Regions from separate parts of the Streptomyces sp. KL2 genome, predicted to be linked through region 1. Evidence: riboswitches for the same ligand, from Rfam matches in the RefSeq annotation. Region 1 holds a riboswitch; each other region holds the start of a gene.
The links. Region 1 has a riboswitch for cyclic di-AMP ahead of QPK52_RS02525 (transglycosylase family protein). Riboswitches for the same ligand answer to the same signal wherever they lie in the genome.
Positions count from the first base shown of each region.

Region 2: it holds a riboswitch for cyclic di-AMP, as region 1 does, so the genes downstream of both, QPK52_RS14175 (M23 family metallopeptidase) here and QPK52_RS02525 (transglycosylase family protein) in region 1, are expected to answer to the same signal.
Region 3: it holds a riboswitch for cyclic di-AMP, as region 1 does, so the genes downstream of both, QPK52_RS06155 (M23 family metallopeptidase) here and QPK52_RS02525 (transglycosylase family protein) in region 1, are expected to answer to the same signal.
Region 4: it holds a riboswitch for cyclic di-AMP, as region 1 does, so the genes downstream of both, QPK52_RS16595 (transglycosylase family protein) here and QPK52_RS02525 (transglycosylase family protein) in region 1, are expected to answer to the same signal.

Region 1 covers NZ_CP127170.1:552,969-560,605, forward strand. Annotated here, with positions in the region: gene QPK52_RS02520 (NADP-dependent isocitrate dehydrogenase) at 1-1,236, opposite strand, end outside; gene QPK52_RS02525 (transglycosylase family protein) at 1,395-2,468, opposite strand; cyclic di-AMP (ydaO/yuaA leader) riboswitch at 2,475-2,649, opposite strand; gene QPK52_RS02530 (hypothetical protein) at 3,187-3,357, opposite strand; gene QPK52_RS02535 (zinc-dependent alcohol dehydrogenase) at 3,354-4,652, opposite strand; gene QPK52_RS02540 (erythromycin esterase family protein) at 4,868-6,250, shown strand; gene QPK52_RS02545 (FAD-dependent oxidoreductase) at 6,555-7,637, shown strand, end outside.
Region 2 covers NZ_CP127170.1:3,117,714-3,125,350, reverse strand. Annotated here, with positions in the region: gene QPK52_RS14185 (helix-turn-helix transcriptional regulator) at 48-1,019, shown strand; gene QPK52_RS14180 (antibiotic biosynthesis monooxygenase) at 1,100-1,861, shown strand; gene QPK52_RS14175 (M23 family metallopeptidase) at 2,019-3,074, opposite strand; cyclic di-AMP (ydaO/yuaA leader) riboswitch at 3,086-3,264, opposite strand; gene QPK52_RS14170 (PP2C family protein-serine/threonine phosphatase) at 3,491-4,663, opposite strand; gene QPK52_RS14165 (APC family permease) at 4,761-6,128, opposite strand; gene QPK52_RS14160 (RNA polymerase sigma factor) at 6,346-7,473, shown strand; gene QPK52_RS14155 (ABC transporter ATP-binding protein) at 7,589-7,637, shown strand, end outside.
Region 3 covers NZ_CP127170.1:1,356,568-1,364,204, reverse strand. Annotated here, with positions in the region: gene QPK52_RS06165 (M16 family metallopeptidase) at 9-1,403, shown strand; gene QPK52_RS06160 (M16 family metallopeptidase) at 1,427-2,803, shown strand; cyclic di-AMP (ydaO/yuaA leader) riboswitch at 3,011-3,183, shown strand; gene QPK52_RS06155 (M23 family metallopeptidase) at 3,197-4,102, shown strand; gene QPK52_RS06150 (GntR family transcriptional regulator) at 4,285-4,989, shown strand; gene QPK52_RS06145 (HPr family phosphocarrier protein) at 5,193-5,474, opposite strand; gene QPK52_RS06140 (GNAT family N-acetyltransferase) at 5,636-7,637, shown strand, end outside.
Region 4 covers NZ_CP127170.1:3,653,738-3,661,374, forward strand. Annotated here, with positions in the region: gene QPK52_RS16575 (M48 family metalloprotease) at 1-351, shown strand, start outside; gene QPK52_RS16580 (MFS transporter) at 465-1,904, shown strand; gene QPK52_RS16585 (cytochrome P450 family protein) at 2,004-3,230, shown strand; gene QPK52_RS16590 (transglycosylase family protein) at 3,360-4,400, shown strand; cyclic di-AMP (ydaO/yuaA leader) riboswitch at 4,636-4,806, shown strand; gene QPK52_RS16595 (transglycosylase family protein) at 4,813-5,538, shown strand; gene eno (phosphopyruvate hydratase) at 5,801-7,090, shown strand; gene QPK52_RS16605 (FtsB family cell division protein) at 7,270-7,637, shown strand, end outside.

The DNA of each region.
Region 1 (7,637 bases):
CGCCATCAGGCCGACGTTGGGCACCGAGCCCATGGTGGCCGGGTCGAAGGCGCCGTTGGCGCGGCAGTCGTCGATGACGGCCTGGTAGACGCCGGAGTAGGAGCTGTCGGGCAGGACCGCGAGGGTGTCGTGCTCCTGGCCGTCGGGGCCCCACATGTGGCCGGAGGTGCGGATCATGGCCGGCATGGAGGCGTCGACGATGACGTCGCTGGGGACGTGCAGGTTGGTGATGCCGCGGTCGGAGTCGACCATGGCCAGCTCGGGGCCCTCGGCCAGCTCGGCCTCGAAGGACTCCTTGATCTTCGCGCCCTCGGGCAGCGACTCCAGGCCCTTGAGGATGCCGCCGAGGCCGTCGTTCGGGGTGAGGCCGGCGGCGGCGAGGGTCTGGCCGTACTCGGCGAAGGTCTTCGGGAAGAAGGCGCGCACCACGTGGCCGAAGATGATCGGGTCGGAGACCTTCATCATGGTGGCCTTCAGGTGGACCGAGAACAGCACGCCCTCGGCCTTGGCGCGGGCGACCTGCTCCTTGAGGAACTCGCGCAGCGCGGCCACCCGCATGACGGCCGCGTCCACGACCTCGCCGGCGAGCACGGGCACGGACTCGCGCAGCACGGTGGTGGAGCCGTCGTCGCCCACCAGCTCGATGCGGAGGGCGTCGTCCTTGGCGAGGACCGCGGACTTCTCGGTGGAGCGGAAGTCGTCCACGCCCATGGTCGCGACGTTCGTCTTGGACTCGGCGGTCCAGGCGCCCATGCGGTGCGGGTGGGTCTTGGCGTAGTTCTTCACCGAGGCGGGGGCGCGGCGGTCGGAGTTGCCCTCGCGCAGCACCGGGTTGACGGCGCTGCCCTTGACCTTGTCGTAGCGGGCGCGGATCTCCCGCTCCTCGTCGGTCTTGGGGTCGTCGGGGTAGTCCGGCAGCGCGTAGCCCTTCTCCTGGAGCTCGGCGACGGCGGCCTTGAGCTGCGGGATGGAGGCCGAGATGTTCGGCAGCTTGATGATGTTGGCCTGGGGGGTCTTGGCCAGCTCGCCGAGCTCGGTGAGCGCGTCGCCGATGCGCTGCTCCTCCTTGAGGTACTCGGGGAAGACCGCGATGATCCGTCCCGCCAGGGAGATGTCACGGCTCTCCACGGCGACGCCCGCCTTGGCGGCGTAGGCCCTGACCACCGGCAGGAGAGAGTACGTCGCCAGGGCCGGGGCCTCGTCGGTCTGTGTGTAGATGATGGTCGAGTCAGTCACCGGGTGCTCCGCTCCACGTCTGCAACATTGCTCGACATCAAGATATCCCGTGGAGGGCCTCCCCCCGAAAGGGCCCTGCCCCTTGTGGCGGCGCGTTCGCGCCGCCACAAGGGGCAGGGAGGCGGGGGCGGGGCGCCGGGCCCGCGGGCCCGGCCGTCTCAGTAGGGTCCGTTGACGTTGTCGATCGAGCCGTAGCGGTCGGCCGCGTAGTTGCAGGCGGCGACGATGTTGGCGACCGGGTCGTACTGGCTGTTCGCCGTGCCCGGGACGTGGTAGGCGTCGAAGGTCGGCTTGATGACCTGGAGCAGGCCGATCGAGGGGGTGCCGCGCTGGGCGTTGATGTCCCAGTTGTTGATCGCGTTCGGGTTGCCGCCGGACTCGCGCATGATGTTGCGGTGGATGCCCTCGTAGGTGCCGGGGATGCCGTTGGCCCGCATGATGTCCAGGGCCTCGCGGATCCAGCCGTCGAGGTTGTCCGCGTAGGCCTTCGGCGAGGCCTGGGGCGCGGTCTTCTGCGCGGCCGGGCGGGCCTGTGTCCGGTTCGCGCGCCCGGGGGTGCGCTCCTGCCCCCCGCCGGAGGACCGGGCGGACAGGGTCAGTTCCTGGCCGGGGAAGATCAGGTGCGGATTGCCGCCGACGGTCTCGCGGTTGGCCTCGTAGACGGCCTGCCAGCCGCCCTCGACACCGTGGCTGGTGGCGATCGAGTGGAGGGTGTCGCCGGAGGCGACGGTGTGGGAGCCGGCGGTGGATCTGCGCTCCGCCTGGGACTTCGCCGCGGACTTCGCCCCGGCTCCCACCTTGGAGTCGCCGCGCGTCTGGGTGGCGGTGCCGCCGGCCGGGGTGCCGGAGTCCCGGCCGAGCCCGGCCGCGGGTCCGCAGGTGGGCCAGGCTCCCGGCCCCTGGAGGGCGAGCAGCTTCTCGCCGGCGGCGATCTGCTCCTCCTTGGTGGCCAGGTCGGCGCGCGGCGCGTACTCGGTGCCGCCGGCGGCCTCCCAGCTGGACTGGGAGAACTGCAGTCCGCCGAAGTAGCCGTTGCCGGTGTTGATGGACCAGTTGCCGCTGGACTCGCACTCGGCGACCTTCTCCCACACCTCGGTGGAGGCCGCGTTCGCGCTGCCGGCGGCGACCACCGGCGCGGCGATGCCCGCGCCGGTGGTGAGCGCGAGGGATACACGCGAGAATTGACGGGATATCAGGGGTGTGCGGGGGCGGCGGTGACGACCACGGGACATGGGTGTGCTTCCTCTCCCACGCCTGCGAGGTTAGCTGTCGGATTCGGGCCGGAGTCGCCCGGCCGTTCCCTTCGCCTCAGAGGGCGTCGGGAATCGGCTTCACCCCAAGCCGGGCCGCCGAAGGCGCGGCACGGCGCGTATGTGGTTTCCCCGCTCCTGCCATGGTCAGCTGCTGCCTCTCCCCGGCCGGGCGGCAGGACTCGGCGTCCCGGCGGTGGAGCCCCCGCCATGGGCGGCGAAGGCCAGGCCACATAAACACAGGGAATTCACGGAAGACAAGGCGCCGGAAATCCGACGACCCCTCACTTTGTCACCGATCCGACAAACACGGCCGCCGTGCGTGTCCGGAAACCGGCCGGACACCGGAGCGCGGAGGGCGGCACACGCGTCAAAACGCTTTCCGGCCAGGAATTTCGGCCGCCGGCAATTAAGGATCTCGACGGCGGGCACAGGAGGAGTGCGGAGGTGTGATTCCCGGCACACTTCCCCAACAGACCGCCCATTATGGGGCGTTGTTCACGACAACACCCCTTGGCGAACATGGCGGCCATAAATACTCGGCCGGGGTTTTTGGCCTGAATGGCCGGTTGGGCATTGCGTAGGCGTTTTGCCGTTTTTTCGGCGCGGTCGCGGGGCGGAGACGGACAGCGGAAGCGGCTCCTCGCACGAAGACGCGCGAGGGGCCGCTTTCGTTGCGCGGCCCGTTCAGGCCGCCGCCTCAGGACCTGTCGCCCGGTTCGTGGCGCCGGGTCTCGAACTCGGTGTGGCCGTTGGGACAGCGGGGGATCTCCTCCCCCTGCTCGGCATGGACCCTCTCCGAGCACTGGGCGCAGTAGAAGTCGCCGGTCTTCCGCGCCCTCTCCCCCGCGTGCGCCGCCACCGCGCTCACCTCCTCTCCGTCTCCCCGGTTCCCGCGGTGGTGGCCGCGCCGGTACCGGCCGCCTCACCGAGGCCAGGGGCGACCGAGCCGCGGCCGTCCACGCCGAGGGCCACCTTCGTCCAGCCCGACTCCCGGCGGTCGAACGTCCGGTACGCCTCGACCGCGTCCGCGACCTCGGCCCAGCGGGTCAGCAGCGGGGTGGGGTCCAGTTCGCCGGAGGCGACCATGGACACCAGGCGGGGCAGGTAGCGGCGGTGGTTGCAGTTGCCCATCCGCAGGGTGAGGTTCTTCATGAACGCCTCGCCGAACGGATAGTGCTCCACCTGCGGCGGATAGACCCCGATGGTTCCCACCGTGCCGGCCTTGGCCGCCATCTGCACCGCCCAGCGGGCCGCCAGCGACGGCGCGTCGCCGGGGACCCAGGTGTCGCCGTCGGGCCGCTGCTCGGGGGCGACCTCGTCGCGCTCGCGGTCGAACCCCTCCGCCTGCCCGGCCAGGGCCTCGGCGGCCGGACCGCGGGCGGGGCGCTGCGCGTCGACGCCGACCGCGTCGACCACCCGGTCCACACCGATGCCGCCGGTCAGGTCCAGGACCGCCCCGACGGGTTCCTCGGCGTTGAAGTCGACCGTCTCGGCGTGCTGGTCGCGGGCCAGGTCCAGGCGGTCGGGAACGCCGTCCACCACGATGATCCGCCCGGCGCCCTGCAACCGGGCGCAGGCGATCGCGGCCTGGCCCACGGGGCCGGCGCCGAGGATCGCGACCGTGTCGCCGGAGCCGATCTCGGCCAGCCGCGCGCCGAACCACGCCGTGGGGTAGATGTCGGACAGCAGGACCGCCTGGGCGTCGTCGACGGTGTCCGGCAGCGGCACCAGCCCGACGTGGGCGTACGGGATCCGGGCGTACTCCGCCTGCAGTCCGTCCAGGCCGCCGGCGGCCTCGGGACCGCCGAAGAACACCGTGCCCGCCCGGCGCCCGCCGGGGTTGGCGTTGTCGCACTGGGCGTAGTAGCCGGCCCGGCAGTAGCTGCACGTCCCGCAGGCGACCGTGGAGGGCACCACCACCCGGTCGCCCGGGCGGAAGTTCCGCACGCCCGCGCCGACCTCCTCCACGATCCCGACGGCCTCGTGGCCCAGGATCCGCCCCTCCTTCATGCCCGGCATCGTGCCGCGCACGAAGTGCAGGTCGGTCCCGCAGATCGCCGACGAGGTGATCCGCACGATCGCGTCGTACGGTTCGTGGATCTTCGGTTCCGGTACGTCCTCCACGCGGATGTCGCCCACACCGTGCCATACGACGGCCTTCATCAGCACGCACCCCTTCGCAGGTCGGTCGCGTTCATCCGAACGGGTCGCGGGTGCCCGGGGCCCCGCCACCGGAAACAGCGGGCATCACCCCGCGGACCGCGGACCGCGGGAGGGGTGTTACGCCGTCCGCCCCGGGGTACCGCGGACCGGGCACCGGCGGCCGGGCGGGCCGGGGCCCGCCCGCAGGCACCCGCGCGACCAGGGAGAGCACGGCGATGGCAGTCACCGGGGGTTCGGCCGACGGCACGGCGGCGCGGGAGGTGCGGGAGATACGCGGTGAAGCCCTGCCGCTGACCGGCCCGCGCTCCCTCGATCCCCTGCTGGAGCGGATCGGCGACGCCCGCTACGTGGCCGTCGGCGAGGCCTCCCACGGCACCGCGGAGTTCTACCGGTGGCGGGCGGAGCTGACCCGCCGGCTGATCGCGGAGAAGGGCTTCTCGCTGGTGGCCGTGGAGGGCGACTGGCCCGACTGCCAGTCCCTGCACCACTGCGTCACCGGCGCCCCCGGCACCCCGGAGGACCCCGGGGAGGTGCTGGACGCCTTCGGACGCTGGCCGCGGTGGATGTGGGCCAACACCGAGGTGCTGGAGTTCGCCCGGTGGCTGCGCGGGCACAATCTCGCCCTGCCCTCCGGGGAGCGCGTCGGCTTCTTCGGACTCGACGTCTACAGCCTGTGGGAGTCGCTGCACGCCGTGCTGGACCACGTGCGCGAGCACGACCCCGACCGGATGGAACAGGCCCTCGCCGCCTGCCGCTGCTTCGAGCCGTACGCCCGGGATCCGCAGTCGTACGCGCTGGCCACCCGGGTGGTGCCCGCCGGGTGCCAGGCGGAGGTGGTCTCCCTGCTGACCGGGCTGCGGGAGCGGGCCGGCCGGGGGCAGGCGGCCGGCGCCGACGGCGGCCGGGCGGCGGAGTTCACCGTCCGGCAGAACGCCGAGATCCTGGCGGGCGCGGAACGCTACTACCGGGCGATGGTGCGCGGCGGCCCGGAGTCGTGGAACATCCGCGACCACCACATGGCCGACACCCTCGACCGGCTCGTGGCCCACCGCGGCCCGGGGACCAAGGCGGTGGTCTGGGAGCACAACACCCACGTCGGGGACGCCCGGGCCACCGACATGGCCGACGCGGGCATGGTCAACGTCGGGCAGTTGCTGCGCGAACGGCACGCGGCCGAGGGCGTGGTGCTGGTCGGCTTCGGCTCCTACGAGGGAACGGTGGTCGCCGCACAGCAGTGGGGCATGCCGCCGGAGACGATGGAGGTGCCGCCCGCCCGGGACGGCAGTGTGGAGCACCTGCTGCACCGGGCACTGCCCGGGGACTCGGCCCTGTTCGTCTGGGGCCGCGGGGACGGTACCGGGGGCGGGCGGAAGGGCGTGGGCGCCCCCGCGCCGGCCTGGCGCCGCGAGGAGCGGGACCACCGCGCCGTCGGGGTCGTCTACCGGCCGCAGGCCGAACGCTGGGGCAACTACGTCCCCACCGTGCTCACCGATCGCTACGACGCCTTCCTCTACCTGGACCGCACCCGGGCGCTGGACCCCCTCCACCGCTACGAGCACGGCACGGGCGAGGAGGAGACGTACCCCACCGGGCTGTGAGCGCCCCGGGCCCGCCCCGTCCGCAGCCCTCGCCGTCCGCCCCCGTACCCGGCCCGGGTACGGGGGCGGACGGCGAGGCGGGACAGGACGCGGGCGGCGGGGCGCGGGCATGACCACACAGACATTACTTCGACACGTATCTATCTTGACGTTTGTCGATGCAGCGTGGCAGGCTCCAGGACATCGGCAGCGATCGAAGCGACGGTCCGGGCGGAACGCCCTTCCTCGCGGAGACCGCGGCCCCAGCATCCGCTGATCCGCCTCGCCCCCCGGCCCCAGCCACCCGCACCAGGGAGAGAAAGCCATGAGCGTCCAGCACCACCCGGTCGTCGTCATCGGAGCCGGCCCCGTCGGCCTGGCCGCAGCCGCCCATCTGACCGAGCGCGGCCTGGACCACCTGGTCCTGGAGGCCGGACCGGCCGCGGGCAGCGCGGTGCGGCAGTGGGCCCACGTACGGCTGTTCTCCACCTGGGGCGAGGTCGTCGACCCGGCCGCCGAGAAGCTGCTCGCCCCCACCGGCTGGGTCCGGCCCGACGCCTCGGCCTACCCCTTGGGGGCGGACTGGGCCGAGCACTACCTCCAGCCGCTCGCCGACGTCCTCGGGGAGCGCGTGCGCTACGGCGCCACCGTCACCGGCGTCTCCCGCGCCGGGCGCGACCGCGTCGTGGACGCCGACCGCGAGGCCCGGCCCTTCACCGTGCACGTCCGGTACGCCGACGGCCGCGAGGAACGTCTCCTGGCCCGCGCCGTCATCGACGCCTCCGGCACCTGGACCACCCCCGGCCCGGCCGGCGGCGACGGCCTGCCCGCGCTCGGCGAGCGCGCCGCGGCCGACCGCATCGCCTACCGCGTCCCCGACCTCGCCGACCCGGCCGTCCGCGCCCGCTACGCCGGAAAGCGCACCGCCGTCATCGGCTCCGGCGCCTCCGCCTTCACCGCGCTGGCCCACCTGGCCGACCTCGCCCGCACCGACGGCGGAAAGGGCACCCACGCCACCTGGATCCTGCGCCGCGGCATCTCCGGCTCCACCTTCGGCGGCGGCGAAGCCGACCAGCTCCCCGCCCGCGGCGCGCTGGGCCTGGCCGCCAAGGCCGCCGTCGACGACGGCTACGCCGACGCGGTCACCGGCTTCCGCACCCAGGCCGTCGAGCACGACGGCGACGGACGCCTGGTGCTGGTCGGCGAGGACGGCCGGCGCACCGAGCCGGTGGACCGGGTCGTCGTCCTCACCGGCTTCCGCCCCGACCTGTCCTTCCTGTCCGAGCTGCGCCTGGGCCTGGACGAGCGCCTCCAGGCGCCGGTGGAGCTGGCGCCGCTGATCGACCCCAACGTCCACTCCTGCGGCACCGTCTACCCCCACGGCCACCGCGAGCTGTCCCACCCCGAG
Region 2 (7,637 bases), 2.6 Mb from region 1:
AGGCTTGAGGAACACTTCTTTCCTCAAGTGGACGGCAGAATGAGGGAATGCTGGAGACCTCCGCACGGCTGCTCCGCCTGCTCTCGCTGCTCCAGTCCCGTCCCGACTGGTCCGGCGCCGAGCTGGCCGAACGGCTCTCGGTGACGCCCCGGACCGTCCGCAACGACATCGGCCGGCTGCGCGCCCTCGGCTACCGGATCCACTCCACCACCGGTACGGCCGGCGGCTACCGGCTCGGCGCCGGTGCGGCGCTGCCGCCGCTGCTGCTGGACGACGAGGAGGCCGTCGCCGTGGCCGTCGGTCTGCACGCCGCCGCGGCCGGCTCGGTGACCGGCATCGAGGAGGCCTCGCTGCGCGCCCTCACCAAGCTGCGGCAGCTCCTGCCCTCCCGGCTGCGCCACCGGCTCGACGCGCTGCGCGCCGCCACGGTCTCGGTGGGCGGCCGGCACGGGCCGACCGTGGACCCCGGGGTGCTGACCGCGATCGCCGCCGCCGTACGCGACCGGGAGCGGCTGCGCTTCGACTACCTCGCCCACGACGGAACGCAGAGCGTGCGCACCGTCGAGCCGCACCGCCTGGTCCACACCGGGCGCCGCTGGTATCTGCTGGCCTGGGACGACGGCCGCGGCGACTGGCGCAGTTTCCGCGCCGACCGCGTCCGCCTCCGCACCCCGAACGGTCCCCGCTTCACGCCCCGGGAGCCGCCGGGCGGCGGCGCCGTCGAGCATGTGCTGCGCGGGACGGGCTCGGCGGCGTGGCGGCACCAGGCCCGCGTACGGCTGCACGCGTCCCCGGCGGAGGCGGGCGAGCGGATCGTGCCGACGGCCGGGCTGCTGACCGACGACGGCGGGGGCGGGTGCGTGCTGGAGACCGGGGGCGACTCCCTCCACAACCTCGCCGCGTTCCTGGGCACCCTGGACCTGCCGTTCACCGTGCTCGACCCGCCCGAGCTGCGCGACCTGCTGCGCACCCTCGCCGACCGCTACCGGGCCGCCGCGGACGATCCCCATACGCCTTGACTTGAAGGCGACTTCAACTGTGAGGGTGGTTACGTGACACGAGGGCACGCCCTGTGACCGACGAGGAGGCACCCATGTCCATGACACCCGTATATCCCGACCCCACCCGCCCCGAGGCCCGAACCGTCCTCATCAGCGTCTGGGACGTCGGCACGCCCGAGCGGCAGCGGGCCGCCGCGGACGCCATCGCAGCCACCTGGGGGAAGCGGGAGTGGCCGACGCCGGGCATGCTGTCGTACAGCGTCTACGCGGGGGCCGACGGCCGGACGCTGCTGCACTACTCCCAGTGGACGGGCGAGGAGGCGTACGAGGAGTTCGTGCGCACCCACCGGCAGGAGCGCAACGACGAGATCGACGACGCGGTGCCGGGGATCGAGCGGCTGCGGCTGACGCGCACCCGGCGCTACCGCAGCCTGCCGCAGGAGCGGGACGGACGGGGGCGGGACGGAAAGCGGCCCGAGCCGGGGTGCGTGGTGGTCGTGGAGGTCGGGTTCGAGGGGCCGGACGAGGCGCGGCAGCGGGCATGGGTGGACACCGTGGCCGCGGCGATCGAGGACGACGGCGCCGGCGGGGGCCTGCCGCCCGGCGGCATCTCGGCCCACTTCCATCTGAGCACGGACGGCACGCGCGTGGTCAACTATGCGGAGTGGGAGAGCGAGCAGGCGCACATCGACGCGCTGGAGGCGCCGGGCAGGGGCATCGGCTCGCCGTCCCCGCTGTGGGACCGGGTGCGGAACTTCCCCGGGATGGTGAGCAACGACGTGGCGCGCTACCGGCTGCTGTTCTCCACCGAGCGCCCCGGGGAGCCGGCGGAGCGGGCTGCGGCGGCACGGCAGGCGTGACAGGCGTGGCGGGCGCCGCAGGCGCGGTGGGCGCGTGCGGGCGGGGAAGGCCGGCAGCCCTGGTGTCGGGGGGGGATGAGCCACCAGGGCCGCCGGGGTGTGGGAGCCGGCGTGCGAGAGCGCGGGCGGGGCCCGCGGGCCGTCGGCCGGACCGCCGTCAGATGGACTGGCCCTTGCTCCGCAGCCAGGTCAGCGGGTCGATCGGGTCGCCGCCGCCGGGACGGACCTCCAGGTGGAGGTGCGCTCCGGTGGAGTTGCCGGTGGAGCCGACGCGGCCGATGACGTCGCCGGTGGTCACCTTGCCGGTGGTGACGGTCATGGAGGACAGGTGGCAGTACCAGATCTCCGTGCCGTCGTCGAGCTTGAGGATGATGCGGTAGCCGTAGGAGCCCGCCCAGCCCGCCTCGACGATCTCGCCGCTGTGCACCGCCTTGACCGGGGTGCCGGTGGGGGCCGCGAAGTCCAGGCCGGTGTGGTTGTTGGCCCACATCGAGCCGGACTGGCCGTAGGTGGAGGTGAGCTGGTACGAGGCGAGGGGGAGGGTGTAGCTGGCCGCGAGCTTGGCCAGGCGCTCGGCCTCGGCCTTGCGCGCCGCCTCCTCGGCGGCCTTGCGCTTGCGCTCGGCCTCCTCCGCGGCGGCCTGTTCCGCGGCCTCGTCGGCCGCCTCGTCCGCCGCCTGGGCGGCGGCCTTCTCGAGCGCGGCCTGGGCGGCGCCGGTCTGCTGCTGGTCGGCCTGCTGGAGGATGCGCGCCCGCAGCGCCTCGCCGGCGTCCGCCGTCACGACGGTCGTGGTGGCGTCGGAGGTGTCCAGGCCGGCCTGGGTGACGGTGCCGCCGAAGGGGCTGGTGGCCTCCCCCTGCGGGGCGGGGCCGTTGTCGTCGCCGCCGGAGACCATGCCGCCGACGACGGGGAGGCCCTCGGCCACGGCGCCGAGGTCCACGTCCGGCAGGGAGATGGCGACCGGGGACTTGTCCTTGGCGGTGGCTATGCCGCCCGCGCCGACGGCGGCGATCACGCCGACGCCGAGGACCGCTCCGCTGCGGGCCATGCCGTTGCGCTGCTTGGCGACGCGGTGCCGGCCGCGGACCGGACGGACGGATTCCTCGGTCGGGTTCCACACCGGCCGGTCGCCGTCGCTTTCCGGGCCGAAAGGGGTGAAAGCGGCGGTGTGCGGGTCGTACGAGACCTCGGGGGCCGGGCTGCTGGACGCCACTGGGGCGCTCTCCTTTCCTTCCTTCTCGCCTACCGGGTTAGCTGACGGGTTCGGAGCAGGAAGGTCTCCTACGGATCCATACGGGCATGCCGCATGGCCCCGATTCACCCCAATTGGTGGTTCCCCGGTTCCCTGCGCGCGTCCTCGCTGTTGGCGGGGCCGCGCGTACGGGATTCGGCGACGGCGCACGGTGCCGCCCTCTTCGGCGACAGTGACGACCGCGCTGCGTTATCGAACGTTAATAGAGGTGCGCTCCGGATTCCAAGTCCCCTCTTTGGATATGGGGCTTTCTTGACGGAGGACTATCGGGGCATTGACGGGCCAATTCGGGCGAGTCGACCGCCGGATCGGCGCATGAGACGCACGCCACACCATCTGACGTTGCCTCAGATGTTATGCGGAGGGGCGCATGGCGGCTACGGACGGTCACCGCCGGCCGGAGGCTCCGGGGGCCCGGGGTCGCGCATGACCGCCAGCAGCGCCATGTCGTCGGACCGGTGCCCGCGGGTGTGCGCGTCGACGTCCGCGAGGAGGTGGTCGAGCAGGGGGGCCGGCCCGGGGAAGTGCCGGCCGCGCAGCCCCTCCACCGGGTCGTAGAAGGCGTCCGCCGCGTTCCGCGCCTCCGTCAGGCCGTCGGTGTGGAGCAGCAGCAGGGAGCCGGGCGGGAAGGGCACCGGTCCGGTCCGCCCGCTCCCGGAAGCCCCCGCCAGGTCCCCCAGCCCCAGCGGCAGCGCGTACGCCTCCGTGTCCGGCTCCAGCAGCCGCACCTCCCCCTCCCCGGTCAGCAGCACCGGCGGCGGATGGCCCCGGTTGACGATCCGCAGGCTCCCCGCTTCCCCGGCCGGGATCTCGGCGAGCACGGCCGTGACGAACTCCTCCGACCGGCCCGCCCCCGTCTCGCGCTGCCCGGCCTCCCGGATCAGGGCGTGCTCGATGCGGTCGGCGACCGCCGCCAGGTCCTCCTCGGTCTCGGCCGCCTCCCGGAAGGCGCCGAGCACGACGGTGGCCGTGCCGACGGCGCCCGTCCCCTTGCCGCGCACGTCGCCCACCAGCAGCCGCAGCCCGTACGGCGTCCGCTCCACGCCGTACAGGTCGCCGCCGATGCGGGCGTGCGCCTGCGCGGCCTCGTAGCGGACGGCGATCCCGAGGTCGCCGACCCGGCCGGGCGGCACGGGCAGCACCGCGAGCTGGACGGCCTCGGCGACCCGGTGGGCCGATGCCACGCTGATGTCGCTGTGGTGCAGCACGCGGCTGAGGACGAGGGCCAGCACTCCGACGGTGGTGTTGGTGACCAGCCGCGCCGTGCTCTCCGCCGGGGGCAGTCCGGCCCGCACCAGCAGGGCGAGGACCACGGCCGTCGAGGCGGCCACCATGGCCGCCGTGCCGCCGAACGTCCACAGGGCCGCGGCGACCAGGCACGCCGCGATGAACGGCGCGCTCAGGAACACCTCGGGAGGGGTCAGCAGATTGACCGCCAGCCCCATCAGGACCAGCAGCAGGGGCAGCAACCAGGGCGGGCGGCCGACGACGGGGATGACACGGGCACGGGTCCTGCCCCCGCCCGTGTCCTGCCGCCCGTCGCCGTGCACCCCTCCAATCTTCCCGATGCCCGGCGTCCCGGCGAGTCGATCAGGTCCGGCCGGACGACGCCGGACGCCGGGGCACCGAGCACCAGGGCCCGGGCACCTACGCCCGGCGGGCGGCGACCGCGCGGCGCACCCCGTACGAGGCGGCACCGGCCGCCAGCACCGCCGCGCCCAGGAGCACCGAGGCGAGCGGCAGGGCGAAGGCCAGCACCACGCACCCGGTCAGCCCCACCGCCGGCACGATCCGCGGCGGGCGCCCCTCGCCGGGGCCGAGGGTCCAGGCGGAGGCGTTGGCGACCGCGTAGTAGGCCAGGACGCCGAAGGAGGAGAAGCCGATCGCGCCGCGCAGATCCGCCGTGGCGGCCACCACCGCCACCACCGCGCCGACGGCGAGCTCGGCGCGGTGCGGCACGCCGGAGCGCGGATGCACGGCGGCCAGCGCGGACGGCAGGTGCCGGTCGCGGGCCATCGCCAGGGTGGTGCGCGAAACGCCGAGGATCAGGGCCAGCAGCGAGCCCAGCGCCGCCACCGCCGCCCCGGCGGTGACGACCGGGACCAGCTCCGGTACGCCCGCCGCGCGCACCGCGTCGGCCAGCGGCGCGGTCGCCCGGCCCAGCGCGTCGCCGCCCAGCACACCGAGCAGCGCGACCGCGACGGCGGCGTAGACGACCAGGGTGATGCCCAGCGCCAGGGGGATCGCCCGGGGGATGGTGCGGGCCGGATCGCGCACCTCCTCGCCGAGGGTGGCGATGCGCGCGTACCCGGCGAAGGCGAAGAACAGCAGGCCCGCCGCCTGGAGCACACCGCCGGGCGAGACGCCGCCGGACGTGTCCGCCCCGGACGGCGAGGACCAGAAGGCCAGCCGTGCGGCGTCCGCCTCGCCGGAGGTCAGGCAGGCGACCACGACGGCGGCCAGCACCGCCAGGACGGTCGTCACGATCGCGCGGGTCAGCCAGGCGGTCTTCTGAACGCCCGCGTAGTTCACCGCCACCAGTGCCACCACCGCCGCGACCGCGACCGCGTGCGCCTGTTCCGGCCACACGTACAGGCCCACCGTCAGGGCCATCGCCGCGCACGAGGCGGTCTTGCCGACCACGAAGCCCCAGCCGGCCAGATGGCCCCAGAACGGGCCCAGCCGCTCGCGGCCGTAGACGTAGGTGCCGCCGGAGGCCGGGTAGCGGGCGGCCAGCCGGGCCGAGGAGGCCGCGTTGCAGTACGCGACCACCGCCGCCAGCGCCAGGCCGAGCAGCAGACCGGCCCCGGCCGCCCGGGCCGCCGGGGCGAAGGCCGCGAAGACGCCCGCGCCGATCATCGACCCCAGGCCGATCACCACCGCGTCGCCGGTGCCCAGCCGCCGCAGCAGCCTCCCGCCCGGCTCCGCCCCCGCTCCCGTCCCCGCTCCGGCTCCGGCCTCCGCCGGTTCCCGGGCAGGTTCCCGGGAGGGTCCCTGGACCGGTGATCCGCTCATGGTCGGTCTCCATCCTTATCCGTGGAAGTCCGCGGGAGCCGCCGAGAGTCCGGGCCTTCCGGCCGGCTGCGCCGAACGCCGCGTCCGATCCGGCGGACGCAGCCCCCTCCCCACCGCGAGTACCGGACGGTAATGTCGGCTGGGAGGACGGTCGGCCTCCTCAGCAGGCACGTTCCGTGTTCCCGGCGGTTCGGTCCCGATGGTGCGGAGGAAGCGTATGGCGCGAGACAGCCGGCCGGCGCGTCCCGGCGGCGATCCGGAGGAGCGGTGGCAGCTCCTGTGGAGCCACCGCGAGCAGTTGCTGAGGGTGGCCCGGCGGCGCTCCCCGAGCGTGGAGGACGCCGAGGACGCGGTCCACGAGGCGCTGCTGAGGGCCTGGGAGAACCCGCAGGTGGAGGACGAGCGCCTGGGCGCGTGGCTGACGACGGTGACCGTGCGGCTGTGCGTCGACCGGCACCGGCAGATCAGCCGCGAGGCCGAGGTGGGCAGCCGCTCCACGCTCGCCGCCCCCGGCGCGCCGCCGGTCGAGGACGTGGTGTGCGACCGTGCGGAGGCCTCCTGGGTGGCGACGCGCAGCGTGGAGCTGCCGCCGCGCCAGGCGGAGGCCCTGTGGCTGAAGGCGGAGGACCTGGACGTCGGGCAGGTCGCCCGGAAGATGGGCCTGAGCTACCGGACGGTGGAGTCGCTGCTGGCCCGGGCCCGGCGTACGATGCGCGCCTCGCTCGCGGGGACGCTGGCGCTCACCGCGTGGCTGCTCGGCCGGGGCAAGGCGCCCGTCACGGGAGGTCTCCAGACGGCGGGGGCGGTGTCCACGGCGACCGTGGTGGCCGTCCTGGGCCTCGCGCTGCCCGCCTCGGAGCGACCGCAGGACCATCTCCCTCCCCGGGCCGGCGCCGCCCCGGCCGCCGAGCGGCCCGCGGCGGACGGCGGGCCGGACCGGCCCGCGGCCCCCGGCCGCCCCGCCCCCGAAGGGGCGCGGCACACGGCGGACCGGGCAGCGGAGGGCGGCCGTACGGCGGGGCCGGAGCCCGCCGCGAGCGGTGCGCCGGTGCTCCCGGAACCGCCGCGCCCGCCGGAGCTGCCAGGGGTGCCGGAGGAGACCGGCGTGCCGGAGGCCGGCGGGCTTCCTCGGCTGGAGCCAGACGCACTTCCCCGGCCGGAGGCCCCGTCCCTGCCCGGCGGCGGCCTCGGCGGTCCGGACGCGGCGGGCGGCGGCTCCGTCGCCCCCGACGAGCTGTCCCGAACCGCCAAAGACGCCGGGGACGCGGTCGAGGGCGCGACCGGGAAGGCGGCCGGGAGCCTCACCGCGGATCCGGCCGGGGACCCGGTCGGCGCCCTCCCCTGACCGGGCCGGCACACGGGGCGGGGAACGAAAAACTCCGCGCTTCCGGCGACGGACGCCCCGGCCCTCCCCGTAGAGCGGGTGTACGCACCTGCTCCACGGCTGGAGGGCGGAACGGATGGGTGTCGAGATCCGTGTCGAAGGGCTGACCAAGTCCTTCGGCAGAC
Region 3 (7,637 bases), 800 kb from region 1:
CCCTGCCCATGGCTCACACGGCCTCCCCTCCGCCCACCGCCGGCGGCCTGACGGCGACCGAGCACCGGCTGGCCAACGGCCTGCGCGTGGTGCTCTCCGAGGACCACCAGACGCCGGTCGCCGCGGTCTGCCTCTGGTACGACGTCGGATCGCGCCACGAGGTCGCCGGGCGCACGGGTCTGGCACACCTCTTCGAGCACCTGATGTTCCAGGGATCGGCACAGGTGAAGGGGAACGGCCACTTCGAGCTGGTGCAGGGAGCGGGCGGCTCGCTCAACGGCACCACCAGCTTCGAGCGCACCAACTACTTCGAGACGATGCCCGCCCACCAGCTGGAGCTGGCGCTGTGGCTGGAGGCCGACCGCATGGGGTCGCTGCTGGCCGCCCTGGACGAGGAGTCCATGGAGAACCAGCGCGACGTGGTGAAGAACGAGCGCCGCCAGCGGTACGACAACGTGCCCTACGGCACGGCGTTCGAGAGGCTGACGGCGATGGTCTACCCCGAGGGCCACCCGTACCACCACACCCCCATCGGCTCCATGGCCGACCTGGACGCCGCCTCCCTGGAGGACGCGCGGGACTTCTTCCGCACCTACTACGCGCCGAACAACGCCGTACTGGCGGTCGTCGGCGACATCGACCCGCAGCGGACGCTCGCCTGGGTCGAGAAGTACTTCGGCTCCATCCCCTCCCACGAGGGCAAGCGGCCGCCGCGCGACGGCTCCCTGCCGGAGGTCATCGGCGAGGAGGTCAAGCAGATCCTCCACGAGGAGGTGCCCTCCCGGGCGATGATGGCCGCCTACCGGCTGCCGCACGACGGAACCCGTGAGGCGGACGCCGCCGACCTGGCGCTGACGGTGCTCGGCGGCGGCGACTCCTCCCGCCTGCAGACCCGCCTGGTCCGCCGTGACCGCACCGCCGTCACCGCCGGTTTCGGCATGCTGCGGCTGGCGGGCGCGCCCTCGATGGGGTGGCTGGACGTGAAGGCCTCCGGCGACGCCGAGATCGCCGACATCGAGCGGGCGGTCGACGAGGAGCTGGCCCGCTTCGCCGAGGAGGGACCGACCCCGGCGGAGATGGAGCGCGCCCAGGCGCTGCTGGAGCGCGAGTGGCTGGACCGGCTGGCCACGGTCGGCGGCCGCGCCGACGAACTGTGCCGCTACGCGGTGCTGTTCGGCGACCCCCAGCTCGCCCTGACCGCTGTGGAGCGCGTGCTCCAGGTCACCGCCGACGAGGTGCGCGAGGTGGCCGCGGCCCGGCTGCGCCCCGACAACCGCGCGGTGCTGATCTACGAGCCCACCCAGGTGACCGCCCCCGACACCGGGGCCGACGTCTCCGAGGGCGCCACCGTCTCCGAGACCGGCTCCGCCGCCGACACCCACGACCAGGAGGCCGCTCAGTGAGCGACGCCACGGCCCAGAACGGAATGTCGATGGAGTTCCACCCCCAGCCCCGCGGCGGCGAGCCCCGGCCGTGGGCGTTCCCCGCCCCCGAGCGCGGCGAACTGCCCAACGGGCTGACCGTGCTGCGCTGCCACCGCCCCGGCCAGAAGGTCGTGGCCGTCGAGGTCAACCTCGTCGCGCCGCTGGAGGCCGAGCCCCGGGACCTGGAGGGTGTGGCCGGGATCATGGCCCGGGCGCTGAGCGAGGGCACCGACCGGCACAGCGCCGAGGAGTTCGCCGCCGAGCTGGAGCGGTGCGGCGCCACCCTGGACGCGCACGCCGACCACCCCGGTGTGCGGGTCTCCCTGGAGGTCCCCGCCTCCCGGCTGACCAGGGCGCTGGGTCTGCTCGCCGACGCACTGCGCGCCCCCGCCTTCCCCGAGGGCGAGGTCGAGAGGCTGGTGCGCAACCGCCTGGACGAGATCCCGCACGAGCTGGCCAATCCCGCCCGCCGGGCGGCCATCGCACTGTCGAAGGAGCTGTTCCCGGCCGACTCCCGGCTCTCGCGTCCCCGCCAGGGAGCCGAGGAGACCATCAGGGACATCGACGCCGCGGCGGTGCGCGCCTTCTACGCGGAGCATGTGCGGCCCTCGACGGCCACGGCCGTGGTGGTCGGCGACTTCACCGGGGTGGACCTGGACAAGGCGCTGGCCGAGACCCTCGGGGACTGGAAGGGCGCGGCTGCCGGGCCCCGCCCGGTCCCGCCGATCACCGCGGACGACACCGGCCGGGTGGTCGTCGTGGACCGGCCCGGAGCGGTGCAGACCCAGCTCCTCATCGGCCGGATCGGCCCCGACCGGCACGACCGGGTCTGGCCCGCCCAGGTGCTCGGCACGTACTGCCTGGGCGGCACGCTCACCTCCCGCCTGGACCGGGTGCTGCGCGAGGAGAAGGGCTACACCTACGGCGTACGGGCCTTCGCCCAGGTGCTGCGCTCCTCGCCCGAGGGCACCGGCGCCTCGATGCTGGCGATCAACGGCTCGGTGGCCACCGATGTGACGGGTCCCGCACTGGAGGACCTGTGGCGCGTGCTGCGCACCCTGGCGGAGGAGGGCCTCACCGACGCCGAGCGCGACACGGCCGTGCAGAATCTGGTGGGGGTCGCCCCGCTGCGTTACGAGACGGCGGCGGCTGTGGCCGGCACCCTCGCCGACCAGGTGGAGCAGCACCTCCCCGACGACTACCAGGCGAAGCTGTACGCCCGCCTGGCCGAGACCGGCACCGTGGAGGCGACGGCGGCGGCCGTGGCCGCCTTCCCCGCCGACCGCCTGGTGACGGTGCTGGTGGGAGACGCGTCACAGATCGCCGACACGGTGCGCGACCTGGGCATCGGAGAGGTGACGGTCGTCACGGACCAGTGATCCCCGGCCGCGCCGCGGCGGCTGTGCGACGGAAGGCCCTTGGTGGGATTGCCACACCAAGGGCCTTCCGTATGTCCGGTTTTGGGCTGTTCCGGTGGGTGGCCTGTGTGGTGTGGCCTACAAAAGGCGCTATTTGCTTGCTCGCTCAAATTTGTCCGTTTAGCGTCGACCCCGCTGGCCGTCAGAAGTGACCGCGACCGCGGCCGACGGCAGTGATCGCCGAGTCCCCCGAGCGGGGGAGCCGGGGACCCACCCTCCCGCCCTTCTGCGCGGGAGCGGTCCTCTTCCGAGGCACCTGGGGTGAATCGGGCCGTGCGCCCGTAGGAGACCTTCCTGCTCCGAACCCGACAGCTAACCCGGTAGGCGAGAAGGAAGGAAAGGAGTACGCCACCCATGGCGTTCACCCGTGCCACCGCGCAGCTCGCCGAGAAGCTGACCGAGAAGCTCACCGGGCTCACCGAGAGCCTCACAGAGAAGCACCACCTCTCCAGCCGCTCCGTGCGCACCCGCGCCGGTCTGGTCGGAGCCGCCGCCGTTGCCGTCACCGGCGTGGTCGGCGCCGCCGCCACCCCCGCGATCGCCGCTCCGGGCGAGGGCTCGCGAACCTACGCCCTGGGCTTCGTCCAGGCCATGGCCGTCGGCGACACGATCGCCGACGACGTCAGGGCCCAGGCCCGGGCCCAGCAGCGCGTCGCCGACGCCGCCGCGGAGAAGGCGGCCGAGGAGAAGGCCGCGAAGGAGAGGGCCGCGAAGGCCGCCGAGAAGGCTGCGAAGGCTGCCAAGGCCGCCGAGAAGGCTGCGAAGGCTGCCAAGGCCGCCGAGGAGCGCGAGGCCGCCCAGAAGAAGCGCGCGAACGAGCGCGCCGGCCGCTCCGCCGAGCGCCGCTCGGCCACCGGCTACGCCGACCCGGTCGCGGGCGTGGACACCACCACCACCTACAAGCAGGCCGGCGCCTCCTGGTCCTCCGGCAAGCACAGCGGCATCGACTTCCCCGCCAACACCGGCACCCCGGTGCGGTCCGTCGGCCCGGGCACCGTGGTGACGGTCGGCTGGGGCGGCGCGTACGGCAACCAGATCGTCATCCGCCACGACGACGGCAAGTACACCCAGTACGCCCACCTGTCCGCCACGAAGGTCTCGGCGGGCCAGAAGGTCGACGGCGGCCAGCAGATCGGCGCGGTCGGCTCCACCGGCAACAGCACCGGCCCGCACCTGCACTTCGAGGCCCGCAACGGCGCCTACTACGGCTCGGACTTCAACCCGATCACCTATCTGGCCGGCAAGGGCGTCGACGTCTGACGGACCCGGCCCGCAGGGCACCCGGCAGTCACGCACCGGCATCCGCCGCGCGGCCCGCGAGGTCGCGCGGCGGATGTTTTCACGTCTGTTTTCCGACGGGCATCGGAAAACGTGTGGCAGTGGAATACAGTTCGTCCCTGCGGCACTTCGGGAAACATGGAGACGGCGGCGGAGGTCGGCCCATGCGCATTTCCGCGCACATGGTGTGCAGCGCGGTCCGTGACGACATCGTCTCCGGTGTGTTCCCGCCCGGGGCCCGGCTCACCGAGGAACTCCTCGCCAGACGCTACGGCGTCTCGCGCGTCCCGGTGCGCGAGGCCCTGCGGACCCTGGAGTCGGAGGGCTTCGTCGTCTCCCGCCGCCACGCGGGCGCCTGCGTCGCCCAGCCCACCGAGCAGGAGGCCGCCGACCTGCTCGACATCCGCGCCCTGCTGGAGCCGCTGGGTACCGCGCGGGCCGCCCGGCGCCGCACCGAGGCGCAGCTGAGGGTGCTGCGCGGGCTGGTCCGCCTGGGCCTGCAGCGCGCGGAGAGCGGGCGGCTGTCCGATCTGGGGGCCCTGGAGGACTGGTACCACGAGACGCTGGCCCGGGCGTCGGGCAGCCCCAGCCTGGCCTCGCTGCTCACACAGCTGCGCCGCAAGATCAACTGGGTGTACGCCGCGGAACCGCCGCTGCGCGCGGTCGCCGTGTGGCGGGAGCACGGAGCCGTCGTGGACGCCGTCGCGCGCGGTGACGCGGAGCGGGCGCGCGCCCTGGCGAGCGAGCACGTGGAACGCTCCGTCGCGGTGCGCCGCGAGCAGCGGCCGGTGGCCGCGCGCGACGGCCGCCGGAAAGGCCCGGTGAGAAGAGCGAAACACGCCGTAAACACGCCGTGTGACAATTCGTAACAGGAATTGTGTATGCAGGACGGGAGTACGCGGGGAATGCGTTCCCGAAATGCTTCGGGTGCGGAGAAAGGCTGCGGGGCGTTCGCCCCGCAGCCTTAGCCGGTGTCTTCCTCCGGTGCTTTCCGCCGCGTTTCCACGCCGGGTCCGTATCCAGTGCCGTGTACGGGCCCGGTCCGGCGCGGCCGGGTGCCGGACCGGGTGGCTCAGACGGCTCCGGGCAGCTCGTCCAGCCCCTCGGAGACCAGCTTCGCCAGCCGGTCCAGGGCGGTGTCGGCGTCCTCGGCCGCGGAGGCCAGCACGATCTCCTGGCCGCCCTCCACCCCCAGTCCCAGTACCGAGAGCATCGAGGCGGCGTTGACCGGTTCGCCGTCCGGCCTGGCCACGGTGACGGGGACGCCCGAGGAGGTCACGGCGCGGACGAAGATCGCGGCGGGGCGGGCGTGCAGGCCCTCGGGCCAGCCGACGGTGACACGGCGCTCTGCCATGGTGTTGCCCTTCGGGTCGAAACGGATCGGAGCGGACCGGGCCGGGTCCGGTCGGGACCGGGGCGCATGTCCGGGGCCCAGCCCAGCTTCGCACAGGCGGGCGCCCGGGAAGGGGAGCCGACACCTCCGCGATCTGGGGCCCGGTGACTAGGCTGGCCCCCATGCGGACGCCGAGCGAGCCTGCCTACCCCGCCCACTGGGAAGCCGACGTGGTGCTGCGCGACGGCGGCACGGCCCGGGTCCGCCCCATCACGCCCGACGACGCCGAGCGCCTGGTCAGGTTCTACGAGCAGGTCTCCGACCAGTCGAAGTACTACCGCTTCTTCGCCCCCTACCCCCGGCTCTCCGACCGCGACGTACGCCGCTTCACCCACCACGACTACGTCGACCGGGTCGGCCTGGCCGCCATCGTCGGCGGCGAGTTCATCGCCACCGTCCGCTACGACCGCATCGACTCCTCCGGCCGTCCCGCCTCCCTGCCCGCCGACGAGGCCGAGGTCGCCTTCCTCGTCCGCGACGACCACCAGGGCCGCGGGGTCGGCTCCGCCCTGCTGGAGCACATCGCCGCCTGCGCCCGCGAGCGCGGGGTGCGCCGCTTCGTCGCCGAGGTGCTGCCCGCCAACACGAAGATGGTCAAGGTCTTCACGGACGCCGGCTACTCCCAGAAGCGCAGCTTCGAGGACGGCGCGGTCCACCTCACCTTCGGCATCGAACCGACCGAGCAGTCCCTGGCGGTCATGCGGGCCCGTGAGCAGCGCGCCGAGGCCCGCTCCGTGCAGCGGCTGCTGTCCCCCGGCGTGGTCGCCGTCATCGGCGCCAGCCGCAACCCGGGAGGGGCCGGGCGCACCGTCCTGGAGAGTCTGCGCACGGCCGGTTTCACCGGCCGCGTCCACGCCGTCAACCGCGCGCTGGAGGAGGGCCGCGCCGAGATCGACTCGGTGCCCGCCCACCGCTCGGTGCGCGACATCCCCGAGCCCGTCGACCTCGCCGTCGTCGCCGTCCCCGCCCGGGAGGTGCCGGGGGTGGTCGCCGAGTGCGGGGAGCGGGGCGTGCAGGGACTGGTCGTCCTCTCCGCCGACTTCGGCCGCGACGCGCAGCGCGAACTGGTGCGGCAGGCCCGCTCGTACGGGATGCGCATCATCGGGCCCAACGCCTTCGGCCTGATCAACACCGCCCCGGACGTCCGGCTCAACGCCACCCTGTCGCCCGAGACGCCCGAACGCGGCCGCATCGGGCTGTTCACGCAGTCCGGGGCCATCGGCATCGCCGTGCTCGCCGGACTGCACCGCCGCGGCCGTGGGGCCGGCGGCGTCTCCACCTTCGTCTCGGCCGGCAACCGCGCCGACGTCTCCGGCAACGACGTGCTCCAGTACTGGGACGACGACCCCGACACCGATGTCGTCCTGATGTACCTGGAGTCCTTCGGCAACCCCAGGAAGTTCAACCGCCTGGCCCGGCGCACCGCCGCCCGCAAGCCGATCGTCGTGGTCAAGGGCGCCCGCCACAACGCCAGCGCCCCTCCCCCCGGCCACGCCGTCCCGGCCGGCCGCACCCCCGACGCCACGGTCTCCTCGCTGCTGCGGCAGGCCGGGGTCATCCGCGTCGACACCGTCACCGAACTCGTCGACGCCGGCGTGCTGCTGGCCACCCAGCCGCTGCCCGCCGGCCCGCGCGTGGGCATCCTGGGCAACGCCGAGTCGCTGTGCCTGCTCACCTACGACGCCTGCCTGGCCCGGGGCCTGCGCCCGCAGCCCGTCACCGACCTGACCACCGAGGCCACCCCCGAGGACTTCCGGCGGGCCCTGGCCGCCACCCTCGCCGACCCGGCCACCGACGCCGTCGTGGTCACCGCCATCCCCTGGGTGGACGCCAGCCACGGCCCGAAGGACGCGGCCCTGCTGGCCGAGTCGCTGGCACAGGCGCTGCGCGAGCCGGCCGGTGGCGCGAGCGGCGGTGAGGACGGCGGCCGGAACGGCGCGGGAGCCGCGAGCGCCCCGGCCAAGCCGGTGGCCGTGGTCCATCTGGCCATCGAGGGCCTGGACGCCGCCCTCGCCGAGCACCGCCTGCCGGCCTACCCCGCCCCCGAGCGCGCCGTGGGCGCCCTGTCGGAGGCGGTCCGCTACGCGCAGTGGCGGCGCGACGCGGCCGAACCGGGCCGGGTGC
Region 4 (7,637 bases), 3.1 Mb from region 1:
GGGCGGGGCGGCAGGCGGAACGGCAGGGCGGCGGGGCTGGCTGCCGCGGTGGCGGTCACGGCGGTGTTCACCTGGAACCTGGTCACCGGCGACGACGTGACGGAGCAGCCCTCCGGGCCCGGCACACCGGTCAACCCCCTCTCCCCGCCTTCCTCCCCGTACCCGCCGCAGCCGCCGCTCCCGACCGGTGTGCCGCCGGTCCCCGCGCCCCTTCCGACGGGGACGGCGGTGGAGTGCGGGCCGGGGGAGATCCGCCTGGCGGGCGACTGCGTGCCGATCGGCGACCTCGTCGCCACCCCGGTCCCCGCCGTCACACCGGATCCCGGCGCCGCACTCCGGTCGCCGCGGTGAGCGGGCCGCCGGGCTCGTACGGAAGGAGCCGGGGCCGGGGCCGGGACAGGGGCCGGAACCGGAGCCGCCCGGCCCGGCCGGGCGGCCGGTGGCGGCTCCCTAGCATGGGTGCCATGGTCAAGCGTCCGGCCGAGGCCGAGGAAACCCAGGGGACACCTGCACCGGGTCCGGCCCGGGCACCGTGGCTGGTCGTGCTCGCCGCGTGCGCGGGGCAGTTCCTCGTCGTGCTCGACGTCTCGGTCGTCAACGTGGCGCTGCCGTCCATGCGCACCGGGCTGCGGATGGACGCCGAGCAGCTCCAGTGGGTGGTCAACACCTACACGCTGACCTTCGCCGGGTTCATGCTGCTCGGCGGGCGGGCCGGCGACCTCTTCGGGCGCAAGCGCGTGTTCCTGGCCGGGCTCGGCCTGTTCACCGCCGCCAGCCTCGCCGGCGGTCTCGCGCAGGAGCCCTGGCAACTGCTGGCCGCGCGGGCCGTGCAGGGGACGGGGGCCGCCGTCCTCGCCCCGTCCACCCTGACCCTGCTCACCACCTCCGTCCCGGAGGGGCCGGCCCGCGCCCGGGCCATCGGCACCTGGACGGCGGTGGGTGCCGGGGGCGGCGCGGCGGGCGGGTTCGTCGGCGGTGTGCTCACCGAGGCGCTGTCCTGGCGCTGGGTGCTGCTGGTCAACGTGCCCATCGGCGTGCTCGTTCTGCTCGCGGTGGCGCTCCGGCTGTCGGCGGACCACCCGGCCGGAGGCGCCCGCCGCCTCGACGTGCCCGGCGCGGTGCTGGTCACCGGTGGTCTCGGCGCGGTGGCCTACGGCATCGTGCAGACGGAGGCGGCAGGCTGGGCGGAGCCGGTCACGCTCGTGCCCCTGCTGGGCGGCCTGGCGCTGCTGGGGGTGTTCGTCGCGGTCGAGTCCAGGTCCGGGGCGCCGCTGATGCCGCTGCGCCTGTTCCGGCTGCCGTCGGTGTCGGCCGCCAACGCCGCGATGTTCGTGTGCGGCGCGGCGCTGGTCTCCTCCTGGTACTTCATGTCGCTGTACATGCAGAACGTGCTGCTCTACACGCCCCTCCAGGCGGGCCTGGGGTTCCTGCCGCACTCGCTCGGCGTCGTCGCCGGATCCAAGCTCGCGCCCCGGCTGATGCACCGGATCGGGGCCCGTAACACCGCGCTGACGGGCGTGGCCCTGGCGGCGTGCGGCTTCCTGTGGTTCAGCTCGGTCATGGCCGCCGACGGCGGCTACGCGGCCACGGTGATGGGGCCGGGGATCACCACGATGCTCGGCACCGGGCTGCTGGCCACCCCGCTGGCCTCCCTGGCCACCTCCGGCGCCCCGCACCGGGACGCGGGCGTGGTCTCGGCGATGGTGAACACCTCCCGCACCATGGGCGGCTCCCTGGGGCTGGCGGTGCTCTCCACCGTCGCGGCCTCCCGGATCACCGGCGACGCCCCGGACGCCCTCGCCCCCGGTTACGCCCTGGCCTTCCGCACCGGCGCGGTGGTCCTGGGGTGCTGTCTGCTGCTGGTCGCGCTGACGCTGCCGGGGGAGGGCCGCCGCGTCCGGTGAGGCGGCGGGCGACCGGGCCCCCTCCGCCGGACGTACGGGGGCCGCGTTAGCGTCGGAGGCGTGGACCACGAGAACGCCGGCGCCGACCGCACCCCGCCCATGCCCGCCCTGTTCTCGCACGAGTTCGCCACCGACCCCTACCCCGCGTACGCCTGGCTGCGCGAGCACGCGCCCGTGCACCGCACCGTGCTGCCCAGCGGGGTGGAGGCGTGGCTGGTGACGCGGTACGCGGACGCGCGCGAGACGCTGGCCGACCCGCGGCTGAGCAAGAACCCCGTCCACCACAGCGAGGCCGCGCACGGCAAGGGGAAGGTGGGGATCCCGGGCGAGCGCAGCGCCAACCTGATGACGCACCTGCTCAACATCGACCCGCCCGACCACACCCGGCTGCGGCGGCTGGTGTCCAAGGCGTTCACCCCGCGCCGGGTGGCGGCCTTCGAACCGCGCGTACGGGAGCTGGCCGACCGGCTCATCGACGGCTTCGCGGAGCGCGGCGGCGCCGACCTCATCCACGAGTTCGCGTTCCCGCTGCCGATCTACGCCATCTGCGACATGCTCGGCGTCCCGGCCGAGGACCAGGACGACTTCCGCGACTGGGCGGGCATGATGCTGCGTCACGGCGGCGGCCCGCGCGGCGGGGTGGGCCGGGCGGTGAAGCGGATGCGCGCGTACCTGGCGGACCTGATCCACCGCAAGCGCGGCGACCTGGGCGACGACCTGATCTCCGGCCTGATCCGGGCGAGCGACCACGGTGAGCACCTGACGGAGAACGAGGCCGCGGCGATGGCGTTCATCCTGCTGTTCGCCGGTTTCGAGACCACCGTCAACCTCATCGGCAACGGCACCTACGCGCTGCTGCGCCATCCAGGGCAGCGGCGGCTGTTCCAGGAGGCGTCGGCGGCGGGCGACACCGGGCTGCTGCAGACGGCGGTGGAGGAACTGCTGCGCTACGACGGGCCGGTGGAGCTGGCGACCTGGCGGTTCGCCACCGAGCCGGTGGAGATCGGCGGACAGCGGATCGCCACCGGCGATCCGGTGCTGGTGGTGCTGGCCGCCGCCGACCGCGACCCGTCGAGGTTCGCCGACCCGGACACCCTGGACCTCACGCGCGGTGACAATCCTCACCTCGGATACGGCCACGGCATCCACTACTGCCTGGGGGCGCCGCTGGCGCGGCTGGAGGGGCGGGTCGCCCTCACGGCCCTGCTGGGACGCCTCCCCGACCTGCGGCTCGCGGCGGAACCTGCCGATTTGCGCTGGCGGGGCGGCCTCATCATGCGAGGGCTGCGCGAACTGCCGGTGGAGTTCGAGCCGGTGCGCGGGTGACGCACAGTCACGTACGTGATCCGTGCGTGATCTGCGAGACACTGACTTGTGATGATCGGCCCGGTGACGCTACGTTCAGCCGTCAACCGCTCAACCTTGCCGTCTGTCCACGCACGAGAGGCTCCGCACATGCTTTCCGGGAACGGTAGACACCGCCGCCCCCGCCAGGCTCCCGCCATCTTCGTCACGGCAGGAGTGACCGGCGCGGGGTTCGCCATCCCCCTGCTGGGGGCGGCGGGCGCGCAGGCGGCAGACCTCGACACCTGGGACCGGGTCGCGCAGTGCGAGAGCGGCGGCCTGTGGAGCGCCGACACCGGCAACGGCTACTACGGCGGCCTCCAGCTCACCCAGGAGATCTGGGAGCAGTACGGCGGTACGTCGTACGCCAAGCGCCCCGACCTCGCCAGCCGCAGCCAGCAGATCGCGGTGGCCGAGAAGATCCTCGCCGACCAGGGGCCGGAGGCCTGGCCCTCATGCGGCGTCAACGCCGGGCTGCGCCACGACACCACCGGCGAGGCCCCGGCCATCGACCCGGGCAACCTCCTGCCGGAGGAGGACGCGCGGGACGGCGGGAGCGGTGGGAACGGCGGGGGCCTCCTGGACGGCGTCCTGCCGGGCGGCGACGCGGCGGAGGAGGACTCCCCGGCCGCCGGCGGGGGCGGGTCCGGCGGCGCGGAGGACGGCGCCGAGGGCGAGCGGAAGGCCCCGAAGGACGGCGGTGCGGAGGACGGTGCCCAGGACGAGGGCGCGAAGGGCGGCGGCGCGGAGGACGGCGCCGAGGGCGACGGTGCGGAGGACGGCGCCCGCGCCGGGGCGGGGGAGGGCACCGGAAAGCACCGCGGCGAGCGCGACCCGCGCGAACTGGATCTGGAGCGCGGGGCGGAGAGCCGGGCGCCGGAGGGCCGGGAGACCGCCGGCGACGGACGCTCCGAGGAGGCCGCCGACCGCTCCGCCCGCGCCGAGCGCCCCGCGCTGGCGGGCACCGTGAGCGGCCTGGGCTCCCGCGGGAGGGACGAGGGCTATCTCGTGCGCCCCGGGGACTCGCTCGTGACGATCGCCCAGGAGCACGGCGTGCCGGGCGGCTGGAGCGGGCTGTACGAGAGCAACAAGGACGTCGTGGGCGAGGATCCGGACCTGATCCTGCCGGGGCAGGAGCTCTCTCTCGGATGAGTGCGGACGGCCCTGCGGGATGACCCTCCCGGGCGACTGCGGCGTGTCGTTCCTGTCCGGCCTAATGCTCCTCATCTGACCTGCGGGTTCCATCCGTGCGGGCGTCAGAAAGGGTGAATCGCCGGTTTCTGACATGCTTTGAGACGGATGTACCGGTGTGCTTACCGTCGTGTCGCTCGCACCGCGAGTGCCACCGACCGCAGCGCCGAATCCTGCCGGCGGCCGGTGGGCAGTCGTCGCGTCAGCGCCGATGGCAGGAGCGGGGGAACCAGGTAGGCGCCGCCCAGGACCGCAGGGTCCGAAGCGGCTTGGGGTGAAGTCGCCCGGGGCTCCGCGCCCCGGACGGCCGGGCTTGCTCACTGCCCGAACCCGACAGCTCACCTCGCAGGCGTCGGTGAGATAAGGGACGTCCATGCTGTTCACCGGCAAGGGGCACGACAGCCGCACCGCCAGAGCCGTCCGCGCGGCCGCGCTGACGGGCGCCGCGGGCGCCGCCATCGCCGTTCCGGTGGCGGGCGCGCCGGGCGCCTCGGCCGCCTCCGTCGACACCTGGGAGCGGGTGGCCCAGTGCGAGTCCGGCGGCGACTGGTCCATCAACACCGGCAACGGCTACTACGGCGGGCTGCAGTTCTCCCAGTCCAGCTGGGAGGCCGCCGGCGGCACCCGGTACGCGCCGCGCGCCGACCTGGCCACCAGGGAGCAGCAGATCGCCGTGGCCGAGCGGCTGCTGGCCATGCAGGGGCCGCGCGCCTGGGCCTGCGCCGAGAAGGGCGGCCTCACCGCCGACGGGCCCGCGGCCGAGGTGGACCCGGGCGGCGGCCGTTCCGTCGGCCCCGGCACCGGGCGGACGTACTCCGAGTCGCAGAACCGCTCCCGCCCGCAGTCGCAGAACCAGTCGCAGAAGCAGTCCCAGGAGCAGTCGCAGGAGCAGTCCCGTTCGCTGTCGCAGGGCGCCTCCGAGCGGGCGGACGGCCACCGGGACGGCGCCGAGTCCGGCTACACGGTCAAGTCCGGCGACACGCTGCGCGCCATCGCCGCCGCCCACGGCACCACCTGGCAGCAGATCCACCAGGACAACGCCGACGTCATCGGCGACGACCCCAACCTGATCTTCCCCGGCCAGCAGCTCCGGGTCTGATCCCCTGCTGTGCCCGCCCCGGCGCCGCCCCGTCACCCGGCGGCGCCATCCCGGTGCGGTGTGTCACCTCCCTTGGCGGAGGGCGCGCCGCACCGGGTTTATTCAATTTGGAAACAAAGCGCTCTCACCCTCTCTGATCTGCGATTTCATCCTCCGTTCCGCCGTATGGCACGGGCTGTCGGCGAGGTGGCGTGCGCGGGCCGGATAGGCTCAGGGCACTGAGACCCGACACACACGCCCGACACACACGAAGGAGACCCTCGTGCCGTCCATCGACGTCGTAGTGGCCCGCGAGATCCTCGACTCGCGAGGCAACCCCACGGTCGAGGTCGAGGTCGGCCTCGACGACGGCAGCACCGGCCGTGCAGCCGTTCCGTCCGGCGCCTCCACGGGCGCCTTCGAGGCCCTTGAGCTGCGTGACGGAGACAAGAGCCGCTACGGCGGCAAGGGCGTCGAGAAGGCCGTCCTCGCCGTCATCGAGCAGATCGGCCCGGAGCTGGTCGGATACGACGCCACCGAGCAGCGCCTGATCGACCAGGCGATGTTCGACCTGGACGCCACCCCGGACAAGTCCTCCCTCGGCGCCAACGCCATCCTCGGCGTCTCGCTGGCCGTCGCCCACGCCGCCTCCGAGGCGTCCGACCTGCCGCTGTTCCGCTACCTCGGCGGCCCGAACGCGCACCTGCTGCCGGTGCCGATGATGAACATCCTCAACGGCGGATCGCACGCCGACTCCAACGTGGACATCCAGGAGTTCATGATCGCGCCGATCGGCGCCGAGTCCTTCTCCGAGGCCCTGCGCTGGGGCACCGAGGTCTACCACACCCTCAAGAAGGTGCTGAAGGAGCGCAACCTCTCCACCGGGCTGGGCGACGAGGGCGGCTTCGCCCCCAACCTCGGCTCCAACCGCGAGGCGCTCGACCTCATCCTGGAGGCGATCAAGCAGGCCGGCTACACCCCCGGCCAGGACATCGCCCTCGCCCTGGACGTCGCCGCCTCCGAGTTCCACAAGGACGGCCGTTACGTCTTCGAGGGCCAGGAGCGCACCGCCGCCCAGATGACCGACTACTACGCCGAGCTGGTCGAGGCGTACCCGCTGGTCTCCATCGAGGACCCGCTGTTCGAGGACGACTGGGACGGCTGGAAGACCATCACCGAGCGCCTGGGCGACAAGGTCCAGCTCGTCGGTGACGACCTGTTCGTCACCAACCCCGAGCGCCTGGCCCGCGGCATCGAGGAGGGCGCCGCCAACGCCCTGCTGGTCAAGGTCAACCAGATCGGCTCCCTGACCGAGACGCTGGACGCCGTCGAGCTGGCCCAGCGCAACGGCTTCAAGTGCATGATGTCCCACCGCTCCGGCGAGACGGAGGACGTCACCATCGCCGACCTGGCCGTCGCCACCAACTGCGGCCAGATCAAGACCGGCGCCCCGGCCCGCTCCGAGCGCGTCGCCAAGTACAACCAGCTGCTGCGCATCGAGGAGATCCTCGACGACGCCGCGGTGTACGCCGGACGCTCGGCGTTCCCGCGCTTCCGCTCCGCGGACCGATGAGCACAGCCGCTCCGCGGACCGGTGAGCACGGCCGGTCCGCGGACCGGTGAGCACGGCCGCGGGAAGCGGCCCCGCCGTCACCGCGTCCCCGCCGCCGTCCCGTACGGTGGCGGGGACGCGGCGGCATGCGGCGGCCCACCGCGGCGGCACGGCGACGACAGGGCAGCAGGGGAGGCGAGGTGGCCGCGGAACGGGACAGGTTCTCCACCGCGACCAGGCTCAGGGCACTGGGCACACAGGCGGCCGAGCGCGTCTACCGCGCCCAGAACCGCCGGATGCGCGCCCCCCGCCGCAGCCGGCTGACCGGCCGCGCCGCACTGCTCGTCCTGGTCCTGTGCTCGCTCGTGGTCGCCCTGGCCTACCCCATGCGGCAGTACGTCTCGCAGCGTGCGGAGATCGAGGAGCAGCGGCGCCTGGTCGAGGAACTGCGCGGCCGGGTCGAGGAGAAGCGCGATCTGAAGGCCCGCTGGAAGGACCCGGCCTACGTGGAGCGGATGATCCGCGAGCACCTGCTCTACGTGCGCCCCGGCGAGACCGGCTACATCCT